Regions from separate parts of the Pseudodesulfovibrio senegalensis genome, predicted to be linked through region 1. Evidence: predicted binding sites of a transcription regulator. Region 1 holds the regulator's gene; each other region holds the start of a gene.
The links. Region 1 encodes sigma-54, which starts transcription at its own class of promoters, with help from an activator protein. Its sites were predicted from a motif close to CTGGCACGGNNNNTGCTT; they were not measured.
Positions count from the first base shown of each region.

Region 2: the regulator sigma-54 is predicted to act here: its motif matches at 5,356-5,373, upstream of F8A88_RS03000 (motility associated factor glycosyltransferase family protein).
Region 3: the regulator sigma-54 is predicted to act here: its motif matches at 5,895-5,912, upstream of ispD (2-C-methyl-D-erythritol 4-phosphate cytidylyltransferase).

Region 1 is NZ_WAIE01000001.1:1,234,948-1,242,895, forward strand. It holds gene F8A88_RS05820 (CTP synthase) at 1-1,597, shown strand, start outside; gene kdsA (3-deoxy-8-phosphooctulonate synthase) at 1,603-2,412, shown strand; gene F8A88_RS05830 (KdsC family phosphatase) at 2,405-2,929, shown strand; gene lptC (LPS export ABC transporter periplasmic protein LptC) at 2,969-3,541, shown strand; gene F8A88_RS05840 (LptA/OstA family protein) at 3,544-4,482, shown strand; gene lptB (LPS export ABC transporter ATP-binding protein) at 4,484-5,206, shown strand; gene rpoN (RNA polymerase factor sigma-54) at 5,473-6,885, shown strand; gene hpf (ribosome hibernation-promoting factor, HPF/YfiA family) at 6,926-7,474, shown strand; gene F8A88_RS05860 (PTS sugar transporter subunit IIA) at 7,477-7,926, shown strand; gene rapZ (RNase adapter RapZ) at 7,902-7,948, shown strand, end outside.
Region 2 is NZ_WAIE01000001.1:661,219-669,166, reverse strand. It holds gene F8A88_RS03015 (sigma-54-dependent Fis family transcriptional regulator) at 1-1,327, shown strand, start outside; gene msrB (peptide-methionine (R)-S-oxide reductase MsrB) at 1,755-2,771, shown strand; gene F8A88_RS03005 (cysteine synthase) at 3,003-5,279, opposite strand; gene F8A88_RS03000 (motility associated factor glycosyltransferase family protein) at 5,403-7,202, shown strand; gene F8A88_RS02995 (hypothetical protein) at 7,342-7,539, shown strand; gene F8A88_RS02990 (phosphatase PAP2 family protein) at 7,576-7,948, shown strand, end outside.
Region 3 is NZ_WAIE01000009.1:96,195-104,142, forward strand. It holds gene F8A88_RS15035 (glycosyltransferase) at 1-398, shown strand, start outside; gene F8A88_RS15040 (glycosyltransferase) at 364-2,058, shown strand; gene F8A88_RS15045 (YkgJ family cysteine cluster protein) at 2,200-2,967, shown strand; gene rfaE2 (D-glycero-beta-D-manno-heptose 1-phosphate adenylyltransferase) at 2,990-3,475, shown strand; tRNA gene F8A88_RS15055 (tRNA-Ile) at 3,519-3,594, shown strand; gene F8A88_RS15060 (Nif3-like dinuclear metal center hexameric protein) at 3,772-4,776, shown strand; gene F8A88_RS15065 (zinc ribbon domain-containing protein) at 4,888-5,622, shown strand; RNA gene rnpB (RNase P RNA component class A) at 5,649-6,011, shown strand; gene ispD (2-C-methyl-D-erythritol 4-phosphate cytidylyltransferase) at 6,067-7,278, shown strand; gene F8A88_RS15080 (hypothetical protein) at 7,280-7,948, shown strand, end outside.

The DNA.
Region 1 (7,948 bases):
TTCTCTCGGCAAAGGGCTGTCTGCCGCATCTATCGGAGCGCTGCTTCAGGCCCGGGGCATGAAGGCCACCATCCAGAAACTCGATCCCTATATCAACGTGGATCCGGGGACTATGAACCCTTTCCAGCACGGTGAAGTATTCGTAACCGACGACGGAGCGGAAACCGACCTGGATCTGGGGCATTATGAGCGCTATCTGGACGTTCCCATGAGCCAGCGCAATAACTACACCTCCGGCTCCATCTACAACACGGTCATTGAAAAGGAACGGCGTGGTGACTATCTGGGCGGAACTGTGCAGGTTATTCCGCACGTGACCAACCAGATCAAGGAATCCGTGTTGAACATGCCCAAGGATGAAGACGTCGCGCTCATCGAGATCGGCGGCACCGTAGGCGACATCGAAGGCCTGCCGTTTCTTGAAGCCATTCGCCAGCTCAAGAACGATATCGGCAAGGAAAACGTCCTTTACATCCACCTGACGCTGGTGCCGTACCTCAAGGCTGCAGGCGAGTTGAAGACCAAGCCCACCCAGCACAGCGTCAAGGAGTTGCGCAGCATCGGCATCCAGCCTGATATCATCCTTTGCCGCTCCGAGGTTGAGTTGGATACGGACCTCAAGCGCAAGATAGCCCTGTTCTGCGACGTTGACCCGGATGCCGTGTTCAGCGCGGTGGACGTAAAGAGCATCTATGAACTGCCCCTGAAATTCTATGAACAAGGTGTTGACCAAAAAATCGCCATTTTGCTCAAGCTCCCGGCTAAAAATGCAAATCTGCATCCTTGGGAAACGTTGGTGGACACGCTCAACAACCCGCAAGATACGGTCAAGATCGGCATCGTGGGCAAATATGTTGACTTGACCGAAGCATACAAATCCCTGCATGAGGCCTTGATCCACGGCGGCGTGGCCAACAACGCCAAGGTTGAACTGGAATACGTGAACTCCGAAAAGATCACGGCCAAGAACGTGGAAAAGAAGATGGCCGGACTGGACGGCATTTTGGTCCCGGGCGGCTTCGGTTCCCGCGGCGTGGAAGGAAAAATCCTTTCCATCAAGCACGCCCGGGAAAACAAAATTCCGTTTTTCGGCATCTGTCTGGGTATGCAGTGCGCCTGCATCGAATACGCACGCAACGTGCTGAACATGGAAGGCGCCAACTCCGAAGAATTCGACCTGAGCACGCCGTATCCCATCATCTACCTCATGAAGGAATGGTACGACTTCCGTACCAAGAAAACAGAGGTGCGTGATGAATCTTCGGAAAAGGGCGGAACCATGCGGCTCGGCGCCTATCCCTGCAAGCTCAAGAAGGAAACCAACGCCTTTGCAGCCTACCAGACTCCGAACATCGAAGAACGCCACCGTCATCGCTTCGAATTCAATAACAAATTCATAGAAGATTTCTCCAAGGGCGGCATGGTTCTTTCAGGCACGGCTCCGGATGAATCTTTGGTGGAAATTGTGGAACTGCCGGATCATCCGTGGTTCCTCGGCTGCCAGTTCCATCCGGAATTCAAGTCCAATCCCATGCGTCCGCATCCGCTTTTCCGCGAGTTTATCAAAGCCGCCAAAACGGAAAAAGGAAACAAGTAATTCGCATGAACAGCGCGAAGCTTCACGAAAAATGCACGCAGAGACCGTTCATCATTGCCGGTCCCTGCGTGATCGAAAGCCGGGAAATGGCCCTGAGCACCTCCCGCGTCATCAAGAGCATTGCCGAAAAAACGGGCTTGACCATCATCTACAAAAGCTCGTTCGACAAGGCCAACCGGACCTCCGCGTCCAGTTACCGCGGCCCCGGCATTGAAAAGGGGCTGGAGATTCTTGCCGAGGTCAAGCGCGAAACCGGCCTGCCCATTATCACGGATATCCATTGGCCGGAACAGGCCAACCAAGTAGCCGAAGTGGCCGACGTGCTCCAGATTCCCGCATTTCTTTGCCGACAAACCGACCTTCTGGTCGCAGCGGCAAAAACCGGCAGCATCATCAATATCAAGAAAGGACAATTCCTTGCTCCCTGGGACATGGAAAATGCCGTGGAAAAGGTGCGCGCTGCGGGCAATGAAAAAGTCTGGCTCACGGAGCGAGGCTCCACCTACGGATACAACAACCTCGTGGTGGACTTCCGATCCATACCCATAATGACGGGATTCGGCGTCCCAGCCGTGTTCGATGCAACGCATTCTGTACAGTTGCCGGGCGGACAGGGCGGTTGCTCGGGCGGACAACGCGAATACGTTCCGGTGCTGGCTCGGGCCGCTGTTGCCGCCGGAGCCTCGGGTGTGTTCATGGAAGTGCATCCGGACCCGGACAATGCCCTATGTGACGGCCCCAATAGCCTGCCGTTGGACCAATTCGAACCGTTACTCGGACAACTCAAGGCCATATGGGAGATTGTTGATGCGTAGTCCAGAAGATCGAGCGAAAAGCATCAAACTGCTCGTTCTTGATGTGGACGGCGTTCTCACGGATGGGGGCCTCTATTACGACGACGATGGTTTGGCCTTCAAGCGTTTCAACGTGCAGGACGGCCTGGGCATTAAACTGGCTCAGGCGGCCGGCCTTGAAATCGCCGTTATCACCGGTTTGGACCAGAAACCCGTGGAAAAGCGTGTTCGCGAACTTGGCATTGAGCATTACCATGCGGGTAACCATAAGAAAGTACCACTTTTCAGGGAAATATGTGATTCGGTCGGTGTTTCTGAAGAACAGGCCGCCTTCATGGGCGACGACTGGATTGATGCTGGCGTCATGCGACGTGCTGGCTTGGCCATGAGCGTTCCCAACGCCTTGCCGGAAATTCTGGAATTGGCACATTGGGTGTCGGACCGCAGTGGCGGCAACGGGGCCGTGCGCGAAGCCATCGCCTTCATTCTCAGGCAGCGCGGCCAATTCGACGATCTCTGGCAGGAGTGGGCCGAATAGATGAATTTGCGTCCGATCTTTCTCTGGGGAGCCGTTTTTTTGTGCGGACTGATTTTTGGCTATCTTGTCAAAGAATTTGTTCACACGGAAACTAAGGATATGCCCGCCACAAGAACCGCCCCGGCAGAACGCACGGAACGTCCTGTTCTGGAAGACGCCGACGTGGAAGCAACGGATATTGAGCTGGTACAGGGGAAAGATGGCGCCCTGCAGTGGAAACTTCAGGCACGCGAGGCAAAATACGATCAGGACCGAAAGCTCGTTACCGTTGAAATGCCTCAGTTGACCGCCTTTTTTGGGGAAGACCGGCAGGAAGTATTCATCCGTGCGGATAGCGGCGACATTGATCAGAAAAACGACAACCTCACGCTGTGGGACAACATTGACGGACGATTCGGCATGTTTGCCCTCAAGGCACAGCATTTCGATTACATAGGCGCCATCGGCAAAGTCTTTCTCAAAGGCGGAGTTTCCGTTCACAGACCGGATCTTTCCGTAAACGCCACAGCTGTTGAAATCGATATCGTAACGCGGGAACTGATTGCAGCAGGCGGCGTCGAAGCCACCATTATCCCCCAAAGTCTGGAAACAGGCTTCGAGCAGGAGAATTGAACATGAAATCGTGGACAGGCTTTTTCCTGAATATCGCCATTGCTTTTTTGGCTTTGACAATTCCGGCCATAGCCGCAGACTGGGGTGTTGTCCGTCAGGCTGACAGGAACCTGAACGTTCGCAAGGGACGTACCCCAAAAGCCGAACATGTTGTGACCCTGAAAAAAGGTGAACGGGTTCGAACAGATTTCCTCAAAAACGGATGGGTGGCCGTGTTCAGGATGAATCAGGCCGAACGCAAGGAATCTGCGGCTTTGGGATATGCCAACGTCAAGTATCTCAAACCCGTCAAAATGACGAAGCCCGCCGTTACCCCAAAAGCCAAACCGGCAGCCAAGGTCGCCAAAAAACCAGTGGCAAAGCAGGCTCCGGCCCAAAAACAACAAAACACGCCTGCCAACCAAAAGAAACAGGTGGTCATGAAGCCGGGCAAACCTGCTTCTGGTGCCGGACAAGTCAAAGCTCCCGTGGATACGGTTCCGCCCGCAAATGACGAGGCTGTTTCCACGCCTTCCGGCGTTCCTGTGTCCATCACGGCCGAACGCATGACCTATGACGAAAATCGCAAGGTGGTCGCTTTTGTTGGAAACGTTATTGCCAAGCACGAAGGCCTGACACTCTGGGCTGATAATATTTCCGCGTATTTCTCCTCCAAGGACGGAAAGAAGTTTCAGGTGGACAGCATTGATCGGATCGTGGCCAGAGGCAATGTTCGGGCAAAAAAGGGAAAAACCTCCGGCTCCTGTGGCAAGTTGACCTATGATGTGGGCAAACGGGTTTTGTACATGGAGGAAAAGCCTGTGCTCAAGGACGGTCCCAACAGCATCACGGGCGAGGTCATCCGTTACTATGTCCGGGAAAACAGGAGTGAAGTTGTTGGCGACAAGGGAAAGCGCGTGGAGGCCATCTTTTTCGCGCCCAAGGGATTGAAGGTACAATAGCATGGAAGGTCTGGTCGCCGCGAACCTCAGCAAACGATACGGACAAAAAGAGGTTGTCCACAGCGTGAACCTGAACCTGGGCAAACAGGAGGTGGTGGGACTTCTCGGTCCTAACGGCGCGGGCAAGACCACGACCTTTTACATGCTGGTGGGGATCGTCAAGCCCAACACCGGGGATGTTTCCTTCAACGGCCAAAACATAACTGACCAGCCCTTGCATGAACGAGCCCGCCTTGGCATCAGCTATCTGCCACAGGAAAGTTCTATTTTCAAAAAACTCACGGTTCGCCAGAACCTTGAAATCATCCTTGAACAGACCTCCATGACGCCACGCCAACAAAATGCCCGGGCCGAAGAACTCATGGATATGTTTACAATTTCCAAGTTGGCTGACCAGCCCGCCATGTTTCTATCCGGTGGCGAGCGGAGACGGCTGGAAATCGCCCGGGCTCTCATCCTCAACCCCAGCTTCATTCTGCTTGACGAACCGTTTGCTGGTATCGACCCCATTGCGGTTATCGATATTCAGGAAATCATTTCCGTACTCAAAAGTATGGGCATCGGAATTTTGATTTCTGACCATAACGTGCGTGAAACGCTGAATATTTGTGACCGCGCATACCTCGTATACGAAGGTACGATTATTCTTGAAGGCACGCCGGAAGTCATTGTTCAGGACAGTCAGGCCAGACAGATTTATCTGGGCGAGGATTTTTGCCTCTAAATCCATTCTCCTCCATTCCCTGTACCGGCTTCGTCCGGATTGTTCCCTTTTTCCCGAATTCCCGATTTACAGCGGCTGTGAACATTGGTACATTTTTTTCATGTAAAGAGTTTGATTTGAGGAAAAATAAAAGTCACAATAGGTTATGTTGATTCAAATTTAGTATAATTCGTTCCTGCTCATTGCGGATTGCACGAAATCCATGCAGGATAAATAAAAAATAACAACAAGTTTTTCCCAACAGGAAAAATCGGAACGGTACGTATATGGGACTTGAACTCAGGCAACAACTCAAACTTTCTCAACAGCTTGTGATGACACCGCAATTACAGCAGGCAATCAAGCTGCTGCAATTGTCGAGGCTTGAGCTGGTTGAAACCGTACAGCAAGAGTTGCTGGAGAATCCGTTTCTTGAAGAAACGGAAAATGAAGCCGTGTCCGAAGTCGAAGACGATCGCTCCGCCACAGAAGATGCCAACGACGCCCTAGTCAAGGATGCAGACTGGGAGAACTATCTTGGTGAGTTTTCCAGTACTTCGAAACAATCACACTCCCGGGACGCAGAAATCCCGGAAGAGGGTATGTCTTTTGAGGCACGGCTGGCCTCCAAGCCTTCGCTCGAAGGACATCTGAGCTGGCAAATGCGCCTTTCCAATTTTACGGATGAAGAAATTGCCGTAGGCGATGTTGTCGTTGGCAATCTCGACCACAACGGCTACCTCAAGGCCAGTGTGGACGAAATAATGTCCATGATCCCTGTGGAAGCCGAACTTGTGGAAAAGGTGATCCGCAAGATGCAGCTGCTCGACCCTGTGGGCATAGCGGCTCGCACCCCCCAGGAATGTCTGCTGGTCCAGATGAAGGTAGCAGGGTTTGACAGCGATCCTGTTTTGGTTTCATTGGTCACCGATCATCTCGAGGACCTTGAAAAGCACCGGTACAAGCCCCTTGTGCGCAAATTCAAGATATCCATGGAGGATCTCAAATCCTATCTTGACCTCCTCCAAACCTTGGATCCCATGCCGGGGACGAATTTTTCCTCCACAGAACCACATTACGTCAGCCCCGATGTTTTCGTATACAAGTTCGGAGACGAGTTCGTCATCATGCTCAACGATGACGGCCTTCCCAGTCTTCAAATGAACTCCTTTTACGTGGATAATCTCAAGGCCAGCAACGAAAAGGAAAAGGATTATTTTTCCGAAAAAATGCGATCTGCCGCATGGCTGATGAAAAGCCTGTACCAACGGCAACGTACGTTGTATAAAGTAGTTGAGAGCATTGTCAGATTTCAGAGGGACTTTTTTGAAGAGGGTGTGACCAAACTCAAGCCACTCATCCTGAAAGAGGTTGCCGAAGACATCAGCATGCATGAATCCACCGTGAGCCGGATCACGACCAATAAATACGTATCCACTCCCCACGGTATTTTTGAATTGAAATTCTTTTTCAACAGTGCTTTGGACTTGGGGGATGGCTCTCAGGTCGGCTCCGAGAGCGTCAAGGCACTCATCAAGCAACTTATAAGCGAGGAGAATCCGAAAAAACCGCTCAGTGACGAAAAAATCGGTGAAATTCTGAAAGAAAAACTCGATGTAAACATCGCACGAAGAACCGTGGCAAAATATCGTTCTGCAATGGGCATTGCCTCATCTTCAAAGCGAAAGGAGTTTTTCTAACAGGGCTTGTCAAATACCCACAAACTCAGGAGGGTAGTCCATGAACATCAGCTTCACCTTCAAGAACTTCGATCCGTCCGACCATCTCAAGAAGTATGCTGAAAAGCGCTTTGGAAAACTCGGCAAGTACGTGTCCCATTCTGACACGGCCGAGCTCAAGGTCAATCTCATGGTTGAGAAGTTTCGCCAGAAGGCCGATGTTGTGCTCAATGCGGACAATATTCATTTGTCTGCGTTTGAAACATCGGAGGACATGTATTCAAGCATCGACTTGGTGCTGGACAAGCTGGAAGCGCAATTGCGCAAATTACGCGAAAAGATGAAGGATCGCGGCAAGAAGGCCCGAGCCAACAAGGTCGTCCAGATGGACTATCTGTCTTTTTTGGAAAAGGAATCCGGCAACTGGACCCCGACAATCGTCGGCAGTGACTCCTATGAGCCCAAACCCATGTCCGTGGACGAGGCAGCCATGCAGCTGGACACCACGGACGGCGAATTCCTTGTCTTTCGCAATGCCGACACCGAAGGCATCAACGTCATTTATAAACGAAACAACGGCGATTTCGGATTGATCGATCCTGGACACTGATCATGAAACTTGGTGATTATCTTCAAGAGGCCTACATCGTCCCGGAACTTTCGGGAAGCAGCAAGAAACAGGTTCTGACAGAACTTGTGGCCCCCCTTGAAAAGGACAATAATGGAATGGACACGGACCAGGCGGTCCGTGTCCTTCTTGAACGGGAAGAACTCGGAACCACGGGAATCGGCGACGGTATAGCCATTCCCCATGGAAAACTGGATGCCATCGACAGGATTTCTGTGGTTGTGGGCAGAAGCACCAAAGGCATTGAATACGAAGCGCTGGACTTCAAGCCCTGCCACATTTTTTTTCTTGTCATGGCTCCGGAGCAGGTGGCCGGAATGCACCTGCGACTGCTGGCCCATATCTCTCGTCTGCTCAAGGATGAACACTTCCGTCAGGAATTTCTCAAGGCCGAAGACGCCAAGGCTCTTTGGCAAATCTTGAAAAACGCCTAACCAACAAGGATTTCATTTTGTC
Region 2 (7,948 bases), 570 kb from region 1:
GTTCGAAGCCGGAGAACCCATCATCGTTCCCCGCATGTCCGACGATCCCGAATTCCTGAACAAGGCTTTCGGAAGGTCCAAGGAAGAGCTGGCCAAGCTCGGTTTCATCTGCGTGCCCATCATCAACCGCAGCAAGATCGGAACCGACATCATCGGCGCTCTGAGCGTCGACGTGCCGCTCATCCCCATGGACGACATGCGCGGCCATGAGAGTTTTCTGGAAGTGGTGGCCGGTTTCATCGCCCATCAGGTGGCACAGTTGCAGGAAGAAATGGCCATGCATAACCATATGCTGGCCCAGGGTGTGGTCACCTCCGGCGCGGAAGCGACGCCCCCTTCCAACTTCGTGGCCGCAAGCAAGGCCATGCGCATGGTTCTCCGTCAGGCACGGCAGGTATCACCCAGCCGCGCAACGGTCCTGCTCCGCGGCGAATCCGGGACAGGCAAGGAACTGCTGGCGGAGTTCATCCACTCGGCAAGCCCGCGTGCAGACAAGCCGCTCATCCGGCTCAACTGCGCGGCCCTGCCCTCCGAACTCATCGAATCCGAACTGTTCGGCCATCAGAAAGGTGCGTTTACCGGAGCATTCCAGACCAAGCGCGGCCTGTTCGAGGTGGCGGACCAGGGAACCCTTTTCCTTGATGAAATAGGCGAGCTTTCGCTGGATGCGCAGGCCAAGGTATTGCGTGCCATTCAGGAAAAGGAAATCCAGCGCGTAGGGTCCGAACAGACCATCACCGTGGACGTGCGGCTCATCTGCGCCACACACCAGCCCCTTGAAGAACTGCTGGAGCAGGGGCTGTTCCGCGAAGACCTGTTCTATCGCATCAACGTCTTCCCGGTATTCATCCCATCGCTCAAGGAACGGCGCGAGGACATCCTGCCGCTGGCCGAGCACTTTCTGGACGATTTCACCCGCGAATACGGAAAGGAAGTCAAGCGCATATCCACTCCGGCCATCGAGCTGCTGACCATGTACCACTGGCCCGGCAACGTCCGCGAACTGCGCAACTGCGTGGAACGTGCCGTACTCGTGTGCGAGGAAGAGGTCATCCGCACCTACCACCTGCCGCCCACGCTGCAGACCGCGGAAAGCTCGGCCACGGGCACCAACCTCTCCTTTGGCGAGGCCGTTGCCAAGTTCGAGCAGGAGCTGCTGGTGGATTCCCTGAAGAAAACGTCCGGCAACATGCTGCAGGCCGCCCGCGATCTGCGCGTTTCCTACCGAATCGTGAACTACAAGGTCAAAAAGTACGGCATCGACGTCAAACGCTTCTCACAGCACAAGTCGGCCCGCCGAAAACGCAAAACCCAACGTACTGAATAAAACACAAGGCCGCCTCCGGGCGGCCTTGTTCGTTCCAGACCCAACAGCTGCATCATTCCACCCGTGCTTTGCTGCCCCAAGTAACAGCAACAGCATTTGTGATCGCAACGAATGAAACGGCCCGTTCAGAATTGCCCTGCCATTTGTTCCCTCACCACAAAATAAGACGCTGCCGCATTACTCTGCAACGTCCCCGCCCCCCCCACAGTTTTTCATCGCATCCACACACACGCCATTGACTCCGGCGAACCAGCTCTTAAATATAATAATTATCATTAGCAAAAAGTGAGGTCTCATGGACAAACACAATCCCCGAACAGCTGCCGCACCATGCACACCCCCAGTGGAGGTGTATTGGTCAATGCTTCTTGGCATGCTCCTGTCACTGTTCGTACTTTTGTCTGCAACCACAGCGGAGGCAAAAAACATGGCCCAAGTTACTGACAATATCGAAACCGCAACCCTTGCGGGCGGCTGCTTCTGGTGTGTGGAGGCGGACTTTCAGAAAATACCCGGCGTGGTCGACGTTATCTCCGGCTATGCGGGCGGAACCGAGCCGGAACCGAGCTACGAACAGGTGGCCGGTGGCAGGACCGGACACAGGGAAGCCGTGCAAATACGCTTTGATCCCTCGCAGGTGGATTATTCGCGCATACTGGGTACGTTCTGGAAACACATCGACCCCACGGATGCGGGCGGATCGTTTGCTGACCGTGGTTTCCAATATACTTCGGCCATTTTCTACCACTCGGACGAGCAGCGCATCGAGGCCGAACGCTCCCGCGCGAAACTTGATGATTCCGGCCGTTTTTCCGGCCCTGTCGTCACGGAAATTCTCCCCTTCACCACATTTTACCCGGCGGAAGGCTATCATCAGGATTTCTCGAAAAAGAATCCGGCACGGTACAATTCCTACCGTCTCCACTCCGGGCGCGAACGTTTCAAGGAACGGCATTGGGGGAAAAAGGCCTGCCCTATCACCCGGCCCGAAACCGGCAAACAGGACGCATATACCACGCCTCCCGACAGCGAACTGAAGGGAAAACTCACTCCGCTGCAATACCGCGTGGTGCGGGAGCAAGGAACCGAACCGCCGTTCGACAACGAATACTGGGACAACCATGAACCGGGCATCTACGTTGACATAGTCTCGGGAGAGCCCTTGTTCAGCTCACGGGACAAATTCGATTCCGGCACGGGCTGGCCCAGCTTCACCCGGCCTCTTGAAAGCGAAAACATCGAGGAACACGAGGACAGGTCGCTCTTTTCCACGCGTACCGAAGTCCGCAGCCGACATGGTGATTCCCACCTCGGCCACGTGTTCGGCGACGGGCCTGCCCCAAGCGGGAGGCGCTATTGCATCAACTCGGCGGCATTGCGTTTCATCCCTGCGGACCAACTCGAAGCAGAGGGCTATGGCCGATACTCGGACCTCTTTGAATGAATTTGAAAGCCTGGGGGCACAGAGGAAGACAAAAGACTTCGCCTCCGGCGGGCAGGGCGCTGCCCTGCGCCCGCAAGGGACGTGTTCCTTGACCCTATTCTGTTTTGCATTCTTCGAATGCAAAACGGGTACGCAAAGGCAGCCTCCTGTGCTGGTTGGCAAAAAACTGCGTCCCGTCCCGTGAAAACAGGGCGGGACGCAGCGTCAAAAAATTCCTTGCCGCCAAAGGCACTACACCCGATACACCTGCGGACCGGACGCACTGTCCTTGACCTGATATCCGGCCGAGGCCAGCTGATCACGCAAATGGTCGGACGCCTCAAAATCCCTGGCCGCCCGCGCCTTCTGACGATCAGCCACCATCTGCTGCACATCTTCGGGCAGCAGCGAGAGCGCCACAGGCAAGCTGTCACGATCCACGATGCCCAAAACATCGTCCACCGACAACAGCTGTTCCAGACAATGGCGGGCAGCCTCGCCGCTCATGCCATTTGCCGTGCACCAGCCGTTGACAAGCTTGATGAACCGGAACAACACGGGCCAGAAACGATGCAATGAGATATCCGCATCCATGGCCTCGGAAAAGCCTGCCTTGAGATCAAAAACAGCCTGACGCACCTCGTCGGGGATGTCGTCGCCCCGGTTGTCCACGGCAAGGCTCAATACGGCCGCACCGTCCTGCACGCGCCGCCAGTTGCGCGCCCACATGGCAACGCTCTCCTCCCCGGCGCACAGGGCCTTGCGATGCGAGGCCGAAAGCAACCAGAATCGCGCAGCCCGGGCATTGCCCGTCTGCGAAAACACAGTATCAAGATTCTGTCCGGACTCAGCCGCCACCTGTGGTCCCACGAGCCATGCCTGCAATTCCCGACCGGCCGCGCTCCAGATGGCGCGCAGGTTTTCCAGATGCGGGAAGCGATGCGACTCGCTGCCCAGAAAAACGTCGATGCGGTCCAAACCGGCCAAAGCCGCAGCCGCATGCTGCAAAAACCACGTGGGCCGCACATTGCCCCACTCGGTTTCCAGAATGTCGCCCCGCTTGAGGTCCATGAGCGTGGCCCTCTTGAGCAAGGTGAAATCCAGGGGGTTGTCCTTGACGTAGGCGTCAAGGTCCACGGTGCGCCCGGCGGAAACCTTGGTCATGTCCTGCGTTCCCAGTTCCCCGTACCGGGCATCGCGAAAAACGTCGAAATACACGCTGCGCAGCTTTTCGTAGGCAAGGCCATGCCCCAGCAACGAGCGGCAGACATCAAGCGCCTTCTGCTGTCCCTGTTCGGCCAGCGGCCAGACCATGCCATCGTCCACGCCCAAAAGCGCGGCCCGCTCCATGATGTGCCCACGGGCCTGTTTCACGAACGCGCTCCTATCCATCCCCGCCTCGCGCGCAGCAGCCAGGGTGCGGTCATCCATGTCCGAAAGGCCGCAGGCAGCCCGTACGTCCGCTCCGCGCGCCCGCAGATCCCGCAGCATCACGTCCAGCAGAACCACCCGCCGCCATGCGTCCAGTGCGGCAGGATTGTCGAGGCTCGGCCCCATGGAATACAGGCCCGCACCGTCCGCACAATCAAGGCAGACCGTGTCACCGGTCACCGTGGTCAGGCACATGCCCTGCGCCTCGTCCACGGCAAACAGCGGAGTGCTGAGATACCGCTCGCCCCCGTCCGGAAAAATCACCACGATCACGCCGCTGTCCATGGTCTCGGCCAACTTGAGGGCCCCGCCCATGGCCGCGCCCGAGCTCATGCCCACGAACAGGCCTTCCTCACGCGCCAGCCTGCGGCAGAGGTCAAAGGCCTCCTCGTCCTCCACGCGCAAAACCTCGTCCAGCGCGGTCTTGTCGTAAATGCCCGGCGGATAGGATTCGTGCATATTCTTGAGACCCTGAATGCGATGCCCCGCATAGGGTTCCACGGCGGCCACGAACACGTCACCCATTTCGTGCAGCCGTTTGGCACACCCCATGGCCGTGCCCGAGGTGCCCAGCGTGCACACGGCGTGGGTCACCGCACCGTTGGTCTGTTCCCATATTTCCATGCCTGTCCCGTTATAATGGGCATCGATGCAGGCCGGATTGTTGTATTGGTCCATGAGCACATATTTTTCCGGCTCTTCCCGCGCCATGCGATAGGCCAGTTCAATGGCCCCGTCCGTGCCCATATGCCCGGGCGTAAGCTCGATTTCCGCGCCATAGGCACGCAGGATCATACGCCGTTCCTCGCTGGCGTTTTCGCTCATGAGCAGCTTGACGCGGTAGCCGCGCACCGCGCAGACCATGGCCAGGCCGATGCCCGTATTGCCGCTGGTGGGTTCAATGACCGTCTTGCCGGGAACCAGCTCGCCCGACTCCTCGGCAGCGCGCACCATGGCCAATGCCACGCGGTCCTTGATGGAACCGCCCGGATTGCAGGATTCCAGCTTGGCCAAAATCTTGACATTCGGATTGGAATTGAGACGCCGTATTTGCACCAGCGGTGTGCCGCCAATGTGGTCAAGAACATGAGAACTCATGGCATTTCCTTGAAATCATGGAACATTTTATTTCTAGCTCGTTCTGCAGACTAGAGCAAAACAGGTTTCTGCGCAACTGGCACGCTCCATGCATTTTGTCAGAAGCATAACTGCAAGCGCAACATGAACCAAAACAGGAAGGACCATGCCATGGCAGGATACCCGTTTCTTGAACCCAACATCGACGTCCTGAAACAGATCGGCCACCCCATCCATCAGTGGCTCTCAACGCAGCAATTCGACCAATCCCGGCTCGAGGAACGCATCTTCGACAACAAGTTCGGGCTTGTTGATTGGAAAATGGACAACGGAAACGGCATGTTCGAAGCCATGCCGCCCTTCAGTTTTTACGAGCAGTGGAAGCCCGAGCCGGAAAAGGCCCGGACCAGCGCTTCCGTCATCATCGGCTGCAATGTGGGCTATGGCCTCAACCACCTGCTCATGAACACTCCGGACTCCCACAAAATCATCGTGGTCGAGCCGCGCCCGGAAATGCTCATGGCCTGCCTCGGCCAGTCCGACTACAAGGCGTTCATCGAAAACAAGAAACTGCATTTCTGCCCGCCCAACGAGGACTACCTGTATCAGGTCATCAAGAATCTGGACCTGCAATACATCTATGGCCGCATCCACATGCGTCTGGACATCCCCAGCCAGCAGCTCGGCCCGGAATACGCAGTCTGGGCACGCAAGACCAAGCATCTGCTGGAAAACTTTTCCGTGGAACTGGCCACCCTGCGCCTGCGCCAGGACATCATGGTGGGCAACGAACTCCAGAACTTCCAACAGGCCATGGACAACGGCAGCCTGATGCCCATGAAGGAACGCGGCACAGGCGTCGCCGCAGTGATCCTCGGGGCCGGGCCTTCTCTTTCCGACCACGCCGAAGCGTTGCGCAAGACCCCGGGCCACGCCCTGTACACCACGGCGTTGCAGACCATGCCGGTCCTGCAAAACCTCGGCATCAAGCCGCACTTCTGCCTGTCCATCGACTACGACTCCAGCATGCTCCGGACATATGACCGACTGGATCCGGAATTCGCGCACGATGTGCCGCTGATCTATTCCACCAAATGCAACCCGGACCTGGTCAAACGCTACCCCGGACCGACCCTGCCCCTGTGGACCATGGGCGGCATGGGAACCTTCGTGATGCAAAAACACGAACTGGTGCTGGACGCGGGCGGCAACGTGAGCCTTTCGCTCTCGCGTCTGCTGCGCTGGATGGGCGTGAGCCACATCGTCTTGGCCGGACAGGACTTTGCATGGCCCAAGGACCGTTCCCACGCCAAGGGACACCACGCGGGCGAACGGAAAATCAAATTCGACCCCAAGCGCCATCAGAAAATCAAGAACGCCCACGGCGAGGAGATCATTTCCACGGTGCAGTACCTGACCTCCAAACGCGAAATGGAGGCCGACATCAAAAAAGCCGAACTGCCGGTATTCAACCTCTATGGCGGCGGCGCCATCATCGAGGGAACCCACATGGTGGACATGAAACAATGCGTCACCAAGGGGCTGCTCGCTTCGGTTCCGGGCAGCGTGGAAAGCTTCATGCAGGAATTGAACAGCTGCTGTCATCCGCGCCAACGCCTGAATCTCGTCCCCCGCAGCCACAAGTGGAGCGTATCGTTCCGCAACGTGGAAAAACGCCTTTCGCGTCTGTTCCGCAAGGTGGGCAAGAATCAGGAGGAAATCCACAAGACCATGGGTGAAGTGGAAAAATTCATCAAACAGGACCCCCTGTACATACCCTACCTGTTCAACGAAACGCTGGACATGGCCGGACTGACCCGCGCCAAACAGCGCTATGAACCGCAGGACCTCGGCGAATACAAGCGCATCATCAAAAAGGTGCTCAAGAAGGTGCGCGAGGTGGACCGCTGCGTATGCGGCGAGAACAAGGAACAGGCAGCCTGATTTTCAGAGGCCGAATCATGGTCCCTGTGTTGCGCGGCCCTGCCGGATTGTCCGGCAGGGCTTTTTTGTGCCCCCCCTTGCGCACAGGCATGAACAACACACTTGAACAACGGAGCGTTTCCTGAAATAACTTCCGCTCATGAGCGACAACAAACCCTACCTCAACGAGCAGGGCGATCTGATCATCCCCTTTGCCTGTTCCGAGCACGAATACAAATACTGGAAAAAGGAAGGCCACAGCCTTGCGGACATCCTCCGCGAACTGGACGCGCCCGAAGACGTCTGGAAACGCTATACATTCGAGCCGCGCAAAAAGGACGAAGCCAAACAGGACTAGCTTGCCCAAACTTTGGTTTCTGCCTACAAAACCTCCATGCGATTTTCCCGCACCACCATAGACTGGCTGTTGGCCTCCCTGCCCCTGCTGGCGACACTGGGCGTTCTGGCGATCTGGTTCCCCCACGAAAAAGCCGTTGCCGAGCACTTTGCCCAACTCAGGCCCCATCATCCGAGTCTGACCGGTCTGTTCCAAATCATCACGGACTGGGGCAACGCGGTCTTTTACGCAGTATACCTGTTCCTGCTGTTCCGCGCGTGGCGCACCAAAGACCGCAAGCTGGCCCGGTTCGTGGGCGTATACATCGTCGCCCAGCTGCTCATCGCGCTGGTTGCCGTTCGCTTTCTCAAATTCACCATAGGCCGCCCCCGCCCCGGCGGAGAGACGCTGTTCCAACCGTTTGCCTCCA
Region 3 (7,948 bases), on a different contig from region 1:
TGGTGGTTTCCTCGCGCATGGAGAGCCTGCCCAACACCCTGATCGAGGCCTTTGACCTCGGCCTGCCCGTGATCTGCACCAGGGCGGGCGGCATGCCCGAGCTGGTGCGCGACGGCGTGAACGGCTTTTTGTGCGAGATCGGGGACAGCGCCGCCATTGCCGCGCGCATGCGGGAACTGGCCGACGATTTCAACCTGCGCCTGCGCATGGGCATCATCAATCACCGCATCGTGCGCGGGCTGCTTTTGCCCCGGCACAAGGCCGCGAACCTCATGAGCGTGTATCAGGGATTCCCTCGGCGGGAGCTTTTGGACATCGACGCCATTGCCGCGCGGGATATCGAGTTGCCGCAGAATGAGGAGCATGACCACCATGACCATGGAGAATCCCATGACTGACGGCGTGCTGCGTTCCTGCTGGGCCACGTTGCCCGAACCCGTGCGCCGCAAGCTGTTGCTGGGCTGTGCCGGGCGCATGCACCTGCTGGAAATCGGGGGCCTGTGCCTGCAGGCCCATGATCCCGCTCTGGATGCCATGGCTTGCGGACTGCTGCAGAACGCCGTGGCCGCCAACCCGCTGGACGGGAACATGGCGCACCAGCTCTTGTCCGGAGACCGGGCCTGCGCCGTGCTGCCTCCGGCCACACTGGACGTCCTGCGCGCGGTGGCCGACAACTGGCGTGTCCCGAAAAACACCGGCTATTACGAGCGCCTTCGCAGCAGGCGGGATTTTGACAAGATACGTACTTTTGTGGAGCGCGAGGCCCAAAAGCAGCCGGACAACCTGTACTGGCGCGAACAGGCGTTGATCAACGGCGTGGTCAGCGCAAGCATGGATTGGACCGCGGACATGCTGGCCCCGGTGTTGGCCGACACGGGCGAACTCGACGGGCTTGAGCCTGTGCGCGCCGCTCTGGGCACCATGTTCGACCGCATGCACGGCAGGTGTGCTTCCGCGCAGAGCCTTGCCCGCCGGACCGGGGATGCGTTCGGCCCGGCCCAGGGCATGATGACCGCCGGTCTGTGTTTGCTGGACGCAGGAGAGCGCGAGCAGGCCGCGTCGCTTTTTCTGGAGGCCCTTGCACACCAGCCGTGGAATACCAGCCTGATCCTGCGCACGTATGATCTCGTGTTCGGTGTGGGGCAGGAGCGCGCCCCGCTGGATGGGGATGCCGTCATCCTCCTGTATTCGTGGAACAAGGACGTGGAGCTGGACGCCACCCTGCGGCATTTGTATTCGTCCGACCTCGGTTCGGCCCGGCTGGTGGTGCTGGATAACGGTTCCACGGACCGCACGGCCGAGGTGCTGGAGTCGTGGCAGCTGCGCTTCAAGCCCGAACGCATGGGCATCGTGACCCTGCCCGTGAATATCGGCGCGCCCGCGGCCCGCAACTGGCTCATGCATCTGCCCGAGGTGCAAGAAAGCGATTTCGTGGTCTATCTGGACGACGACGTGGAACTGCCCCGGGACTGGCTGACCACCCTCGGGGCCGCGGTCAAACGCTACCCGGACGCCGGGGTCTGGGGTTGCAAGGTGGTGGACCATGCCCAGCCCCTGCTCATGCAGCACGCGGACGGCCAGCTGACCCTGCCGGATGCCACCGGGGCCACCACGGCCAGCCTTGCGCCCAATCCCGTAAAACTTTCCGACCTGCATGTGCAGAGCACGGATACCGGGCTGTTTGATTACATGCGGCCCTGTGCCTCGGTCACGGGCTGCTGCCACCTGTTCCGCACGGAGCGGCTGTTGAAGACCGGAGATTTTTCCATCCACCTTTCCCCAAGCCAGTACGACGATTTCGAGCACGATCTGCGCCTGTGCGAGGCGGGCATGTTCCCGGTCTATACCGGGCATCTGCGCGTGCTGCACAAGAAACGTTCGGGCGCGGCATCGCGCGTTTCCGGGCCGGAAGAGGGCAACGCGCTGGGCAACCGCTACAAGATGCAGGCCATGCATGCTCGCAGTGATCTGCACAAGGCGGAACAGGCCGGGCTGGCCCTGTTGGAAGAGGACCTGCAGGCCAAGATGCGGGCGCTGGACGAACGTATCCGGGCATGACCAAAGGTGGCGGTTTTTCGCCCGGCAGGACTGTGCGGCCCCGGCTTGCCATGGGCGAAGCAAGCGTATACCACAGCGCAGGCGCGAAAGCAGACAACAAAAAAAGCAGGACCCGCGTCATGCGTGGGCCGGAGAATGGACATGAGCACGGACCAGACCAAGGAATTTCTCGAAAGCCTGCCCGAACTGGAAAAGGGCAAGACCTTCTGTTTCAAATGCTATCCCGGCATTTCCTGTTTCAACGAATGTTGCGGCGACCTGCAACTGGTGCTCACTCCCTATGACGTGTTGCGCCTGTGCCGTGAGCTGGACATGCCCAGCCGCGATTTCGTGCATTCCCACTGTGAGGTGGAAGTCATGCCCGACACCCGTTTTCCCATGCTGCGTCTGCGCATGACCGACAACGCCAGACGCAGTTGTCCGTTCGTGCGCGAGGCAGGATGCTCCGTATACGAAAACAGGCCGGGCGCGTGCCGCACCTATCCGCTGGGCCGGGCCACGCGGCCGAACGGCGAGGGCGGCGTGCAGGAACAGTTTTTCGTTGTGCAGGAACCGCACTGCCGCGGATTCGAAGAATCCACGGAATGGACCACGGATACGTGGCTCAAGGACCAGGGCTTTGAAATCTACGTGAAGTACAACGACAAGTACATGAATCTGCTGGCCCGCTGGAAGGAAACCGGCAAGTCCCTGCCGGATCAGGTGGTGCACATGGCCATGCTGGCCCTGTACCAGCTTGACGACTTCCGGCGCATGATTGACGAAATGAAGATGTTCGAGCGCGTGGATGTTCCCGAGGAGCGGCAGGCCGCCATCATGGAAAGCGACGAGGCCGCCCTCGATTTCGGGCTGGACTGGCTGGAACTGATGCTTTTCCGCACCAGCGAAACCCTCAGGCCCCGCGCCTGATCCCTGCCCGGAGGTAACGACCATGCTGCCCGACAATCCCAAGCTCCTGAGTATCCAGAGCTTTCTGAAAAAGAAGCGCGCCCTGCACAAGGGGCGGCGCATCGTGTTCACCAACGGCTGCTTTGACATCCTGCACCCCGGCCACGTGGACCTTCTGGCCCGCGCCCGCGCCCTTGGCGACGTGCTTGTGCTGGGTTTGAACAGCGACGAATCCGTGCGCAGGCTGGGCAAGGGAGCCGACAGGCCCGTGAATCCGCAGGCGGACCGGGCCTTTGTGCTGGCCGGACTGGCCTGCGTGGATTACGTGATAATCTTTCATGAGGAAACGCCTCTGGAACTCATCAAGGCCGTGCGGCCGCAGGTGTTGGTCAAGGGGGGCGACTGGACCCCGGACAATATCGTGGGTCGCGAGGTGGTGGAGGCCGCCGGCGGCGAGGTGCGCAGCCTGCCCCTGATCGAGGGCTTTTCCACCACGTCGCTCATTGAACGGATTCGTCAAGGAGCTTGACAAACGCCGCCGAATCTGCATACACAAATCAGCTCCGAAGCGTGGGCCAGTAGCTCAGTTGGCAGAGCCACCGGCTCATAACCGGTCGGTCCCAGGTTCGAATCCTGGTTGGCCCACCATTTTTTCTCCCACTGCAAAGGAGACGCGAGGAAGACATTTGCCGGACTTGATCAATCGTCTGACACCCTTCCCCCTTGAAACCCTCATCCGCATCGCGAGGGCAGAAGAAGGCAACGATGCTCCCCCAGGGGATACCCTAGGGGAGCATCTTCTTTTCGAGAGGAGCGCGTAACTATATGAAATCACTGGATATACTTTCAGTTTTCCGCACAATGGCACCCGAGGGATTTCAGTCCTCGTGGGATAATTCCGGTGTTCAGGTCGTTGGCGAAAGCCTGGATTGCTCCAAGGTGGGGGTCTGTCTTGAACCCACGCCGGAGATGATCCGCGCCTGCCTTGACTGGGGCGCGGGCGTCATTCTCACGCACCATCCCCTGTACATGAAGCCCAAGGGGCTGGGCAGCGAAAGTGCCTTTACCGAGGTGGTGCGCATGGTCATGCGTTCGGGCGCGTGGCTGTATGCAGCGCATACGTCGCTGGATTGCGCTCCGGACGGCCCGGCCTTCTGGCTGGGCGAACGCCTCGGGCTGGAAAGCGCCGGGTTTTTGGAAACCGCCCGCGAGTTCGCGCCCGTGGAGGTTTCCTTTTATTCGCCGCGTACCGTGACCCGGGACGAGGCCGAGATGTGGACCGAGCGCCCGGGCATGCACAGCGTGAGCCAGAGTGCGGCGGGCGAGGTTCGCCTTGTATGCGACCGCGACCATTGGGCAGGCGCGCGCAGTGCCGTGGAGTTCACTCTCGGCATGCAGCCGGAGTACTATGTGCGCGCTCTGGAGGCTCCGGCCCGTTCCGTGGGCTTCGGGCAGGTGGGCGACCTGCCGCAGCCGCTGGACTGGGCGGCCTTCATGGCCGAGCTGCAGGGTCTGGTGGACCGCGACGTGTTCACCGTCTGCGGCGATGCGCCGCAAACCGTTGCCCGCGTGGCCTATTGCGGCGGATCGGGTTCGTCCATGGCCGATGCCGCAGCCCGTGCCGGGGCGGATGTGCTGATCACCGGAGACATGAAGTATCACGCGGCCGTGGAAACGCCCGTGTGCATTGTGGATGTGGGACATTTTTCATTGGAAGAGGAAATGATGCGCCTTGCGGCTCTTGATCTGGCCGAGCGGCTCGGGCCGGAGCAGGTCGAGGTGCGTTTTTTCAAGGGAACCGAGCCGTTTCGCTTTCACGTCCGCGCGTGAGGCGGCCCGTTGCGGGCCACGGTATCCCGGTGCCCCGGGCGTCCGGCCACGGACGCGGGGCGCATGAACGTTTTTTCGCATTGTGCGGCAAAAAAAAGTCGAGAGGTAAACATGTATCAGAAACAGATTGAACAGCTGGTGGTGCTCCAGAGGGTGGACGACCAGATCATTGTTCTTCAGGAAGATCTGGACGCGGCACCGCGTGAGCTGGCCGAGCTGGAAGGCCAGTTGCAGGCCCTGATGGACCGCAAGACCCAGATCGAGGAAAAGCTGGACATGCTCGCGCAGCAGCGCCAGAAGCTCGATGGCGAAATCGAGGAAGACGGCGCCAAGATCAAGAAGAGCAAGAACAAGCTGATGATGTCGAGCAACACCAAGGAATATCACGCCATGATGCGCGAGATGGACAGCCTTGAAAAGCTCAACCGCATCCGCGAGGACGAGTTCACGGCCGTGCGCGAGGAACTGACCCGCCAGAACGAGGCCATGGAAGCGCTGGAAAAGGAAGTGGAAGAGGTCAAGGAAGAGCTTGCCGCCAAGCAGGCCAACCTCGAGGCTCGCACTGCCAAGGCCAAGAAGGCCCTCAACAGCCTGAACAAGAAGCGCGACAAGGCCTGCAAGGTGGTTCCGCCGCCGATTCTGGGCCGTTACGAATTCATCCGTTCCCGTCTGGAAAATCCGGTCATCGTGCCCGTGGAAGATGGCATCTGCAACGGCTGCCACATCAAGATTCCGCCGCAGAGCTACAACGACCTGCAAAAGGGCCAGCAGATCCTGAGCTGTCCCAACTGCCAGCGGTTGATCTATTGGAAGGAACATATCCCCGAGGCTTCCAAGGTCGTATAACCGGCCGGGGACTATATAGTTTTGACGGAGTCGGACAGGCTGTCGCCGCGGCCTTTGGCCGGGGAGGAAAGTCCGGGCTCCACAGGGCAGGACGCTGGGTAACTCCCAGGGGGAGTGATCCCCGGAAAGTGTCACAGAGAGCAGACCGCCACCCGGACTCGTCCGGGCGGTAAGGGTGAAAGGGTGGGGTAAGAGCCCACCGGCGGGTGCGGCAACGCATCCGGCCAGACAAACCCCGTCCGGAGCAAGACCAAATAGGAAAGCGCTTGAGGCCGGCCCGGCCGATGCTTTCGGGTAGGTTGCTTGAGGCGGCGGGAGACCGTCGTCCTAGAGGAATGACAGCCACCCCGCAAGGGGGACAGGACCCGGCTTACCGTCCGGCTCCGTCATGAATTTCATGTGCCCGCCAGTTCTGGGTGCGGGCCGCATGCGTGGGAACAGGGAATGAAACGCCGATTCGACAATACATGGGCCGTGGTGCTAGCCGCGGGGAACGGGTCCCGCATGAAGGCCGCTGCCGGTGTGCGCAAGCAGTATCTTGAATACCGCGGCGTGCCCCTGTTCTGGCATTCGGCACGCACGTTTTCGCGCATCGCACGCATTCGCGGGCTGGTGTTCGTGTTTCCCGAAGAAGACCTCACGGCCATGCGCCGCAGGATCAAGGACCTGTTCAAGACCGATGACCTCGGGCTTCGATTCGAGGTTGTGGCCGGTGGCGATCGGCGTCAGGATTCCGTGCGCAACGGCCTTTCGGTCCTGCCGCGGGAATGTGACGCCGTGCTCGTGCACGATGCGGCGCGGCCCTTTGCCCCGGCGCGCATGGTCCAGTCCCTGCTGGACGAGTTGGACAACGGCGCGCAGGGCGTGATTCCGGTTCGTGCGGTGACCGACACCATCAAGCACGTCGACGGACGGATCGTTTGTGCCACCCCGGACCGCAGCCGGTTGCGCGCGGCGCAGACCCCGCAGGCCTTTGAGCGGACCGTTCTGGAACATGCACACGAACTGGCCGAGGAGCACGGCTGGCAGGTTACCGACGACGCGTCCGTGTTGGAGAATCTGGCCGGGCTGGAACGTGCGGATTCCTGCGAAGTGCGCTGCGTGGAGGGCGATCCGGCCAACGTCAAGATCACCACGCCCGAAGACCTTGAACGGCTGCGCGAACCAAAGACCACCGTGCCCTGCACGGGCTGGGGGTACGACGTGCACCGCTACGGCGGGGATCGGCCCATGGTGCTGGGCGGCGTGCCCATTGCCGGAGCGCCGCAGATTGTGGCCCATTCGGACGGCGACGTATTGCTGCATGCGCTCATGGACGCCATTCTCGGTTGCATCGGGCAGGGGGACATCGGCACCCATTTTCCGGACACGGACCCGGCCTGGGACGGAGCCAGCAGCGCCATACTGCTGCGCGAGGTGTTGGTCATGGCCGAAAAGGCCAAGGCCCGTATCGTGCACGCCGATTTGACCGTCATAGCCCAGGTGCCGCGTCTGGCACCCCATGCCGCGCAGATCCGGCGCACCGTGGCCAACCTGCTGGGCCTTGATTCGGGGCAGGTCAACGTCAAGGCCACCACCGAGGAAAAGCTCGGGTTCACGGGTGAGAAAAAAGGCATCAAGGCAGTGGCCTGCGTAACCGCGCTCAGGGAGATATAAGGTGAAGTTTCTCGGTCGTTTTTCCAAGATACTCGTCGGGTTCGTGCTGTTCATGGTGCTGGCCTACGGCGGCCTGCAATGGTTTGTGCACGACCAGGTGGACAAGGGCATACATGAGGCCGTGGCGCGCATTCCGGGCATGGATGTGAAATATTCGCGGCTGGACGTGCGCATTTTCGACCAGACCGTGACCCTGACCGAGGTGGAGCTGAGCCAGGGCGCCAAGCGGATTTTCGCAGACAAGGTCGAGTTTTTCGATTTCGACGAAAAGCATTCCATGCCGCATCACATGCGCATGGCCGTGCAAGGGCTTGTCATGCCCGCGGACTTTACGCATCTGGGCGCGCTGGCACCGCTGCTGGAGGCTCTGGGCGTACTGGAATTGCGCGGCGACGGCGCGCTTGACTACGCGTATTCCCCAACGGACAAGGTCCTGCACGTGAACGATTTTCGTTTTGACGACAAGGAATTGGGCAACCTTGAACTGAGCATTGACCTTTCCAACGTTGATCTTGATGATTACCGTATGGAGAAGCTCGTGGGCCTGCACATCGGCGCGGGATCGCTGCGCTTTGTGGATGCCGGGCTGGTGGAGCGCATTTTCGAGACCTATGCGCGTTCCCGCAACATGAGCCGGGAAATGGCGCGCGAGGTCATGGTCGGCGAGCTG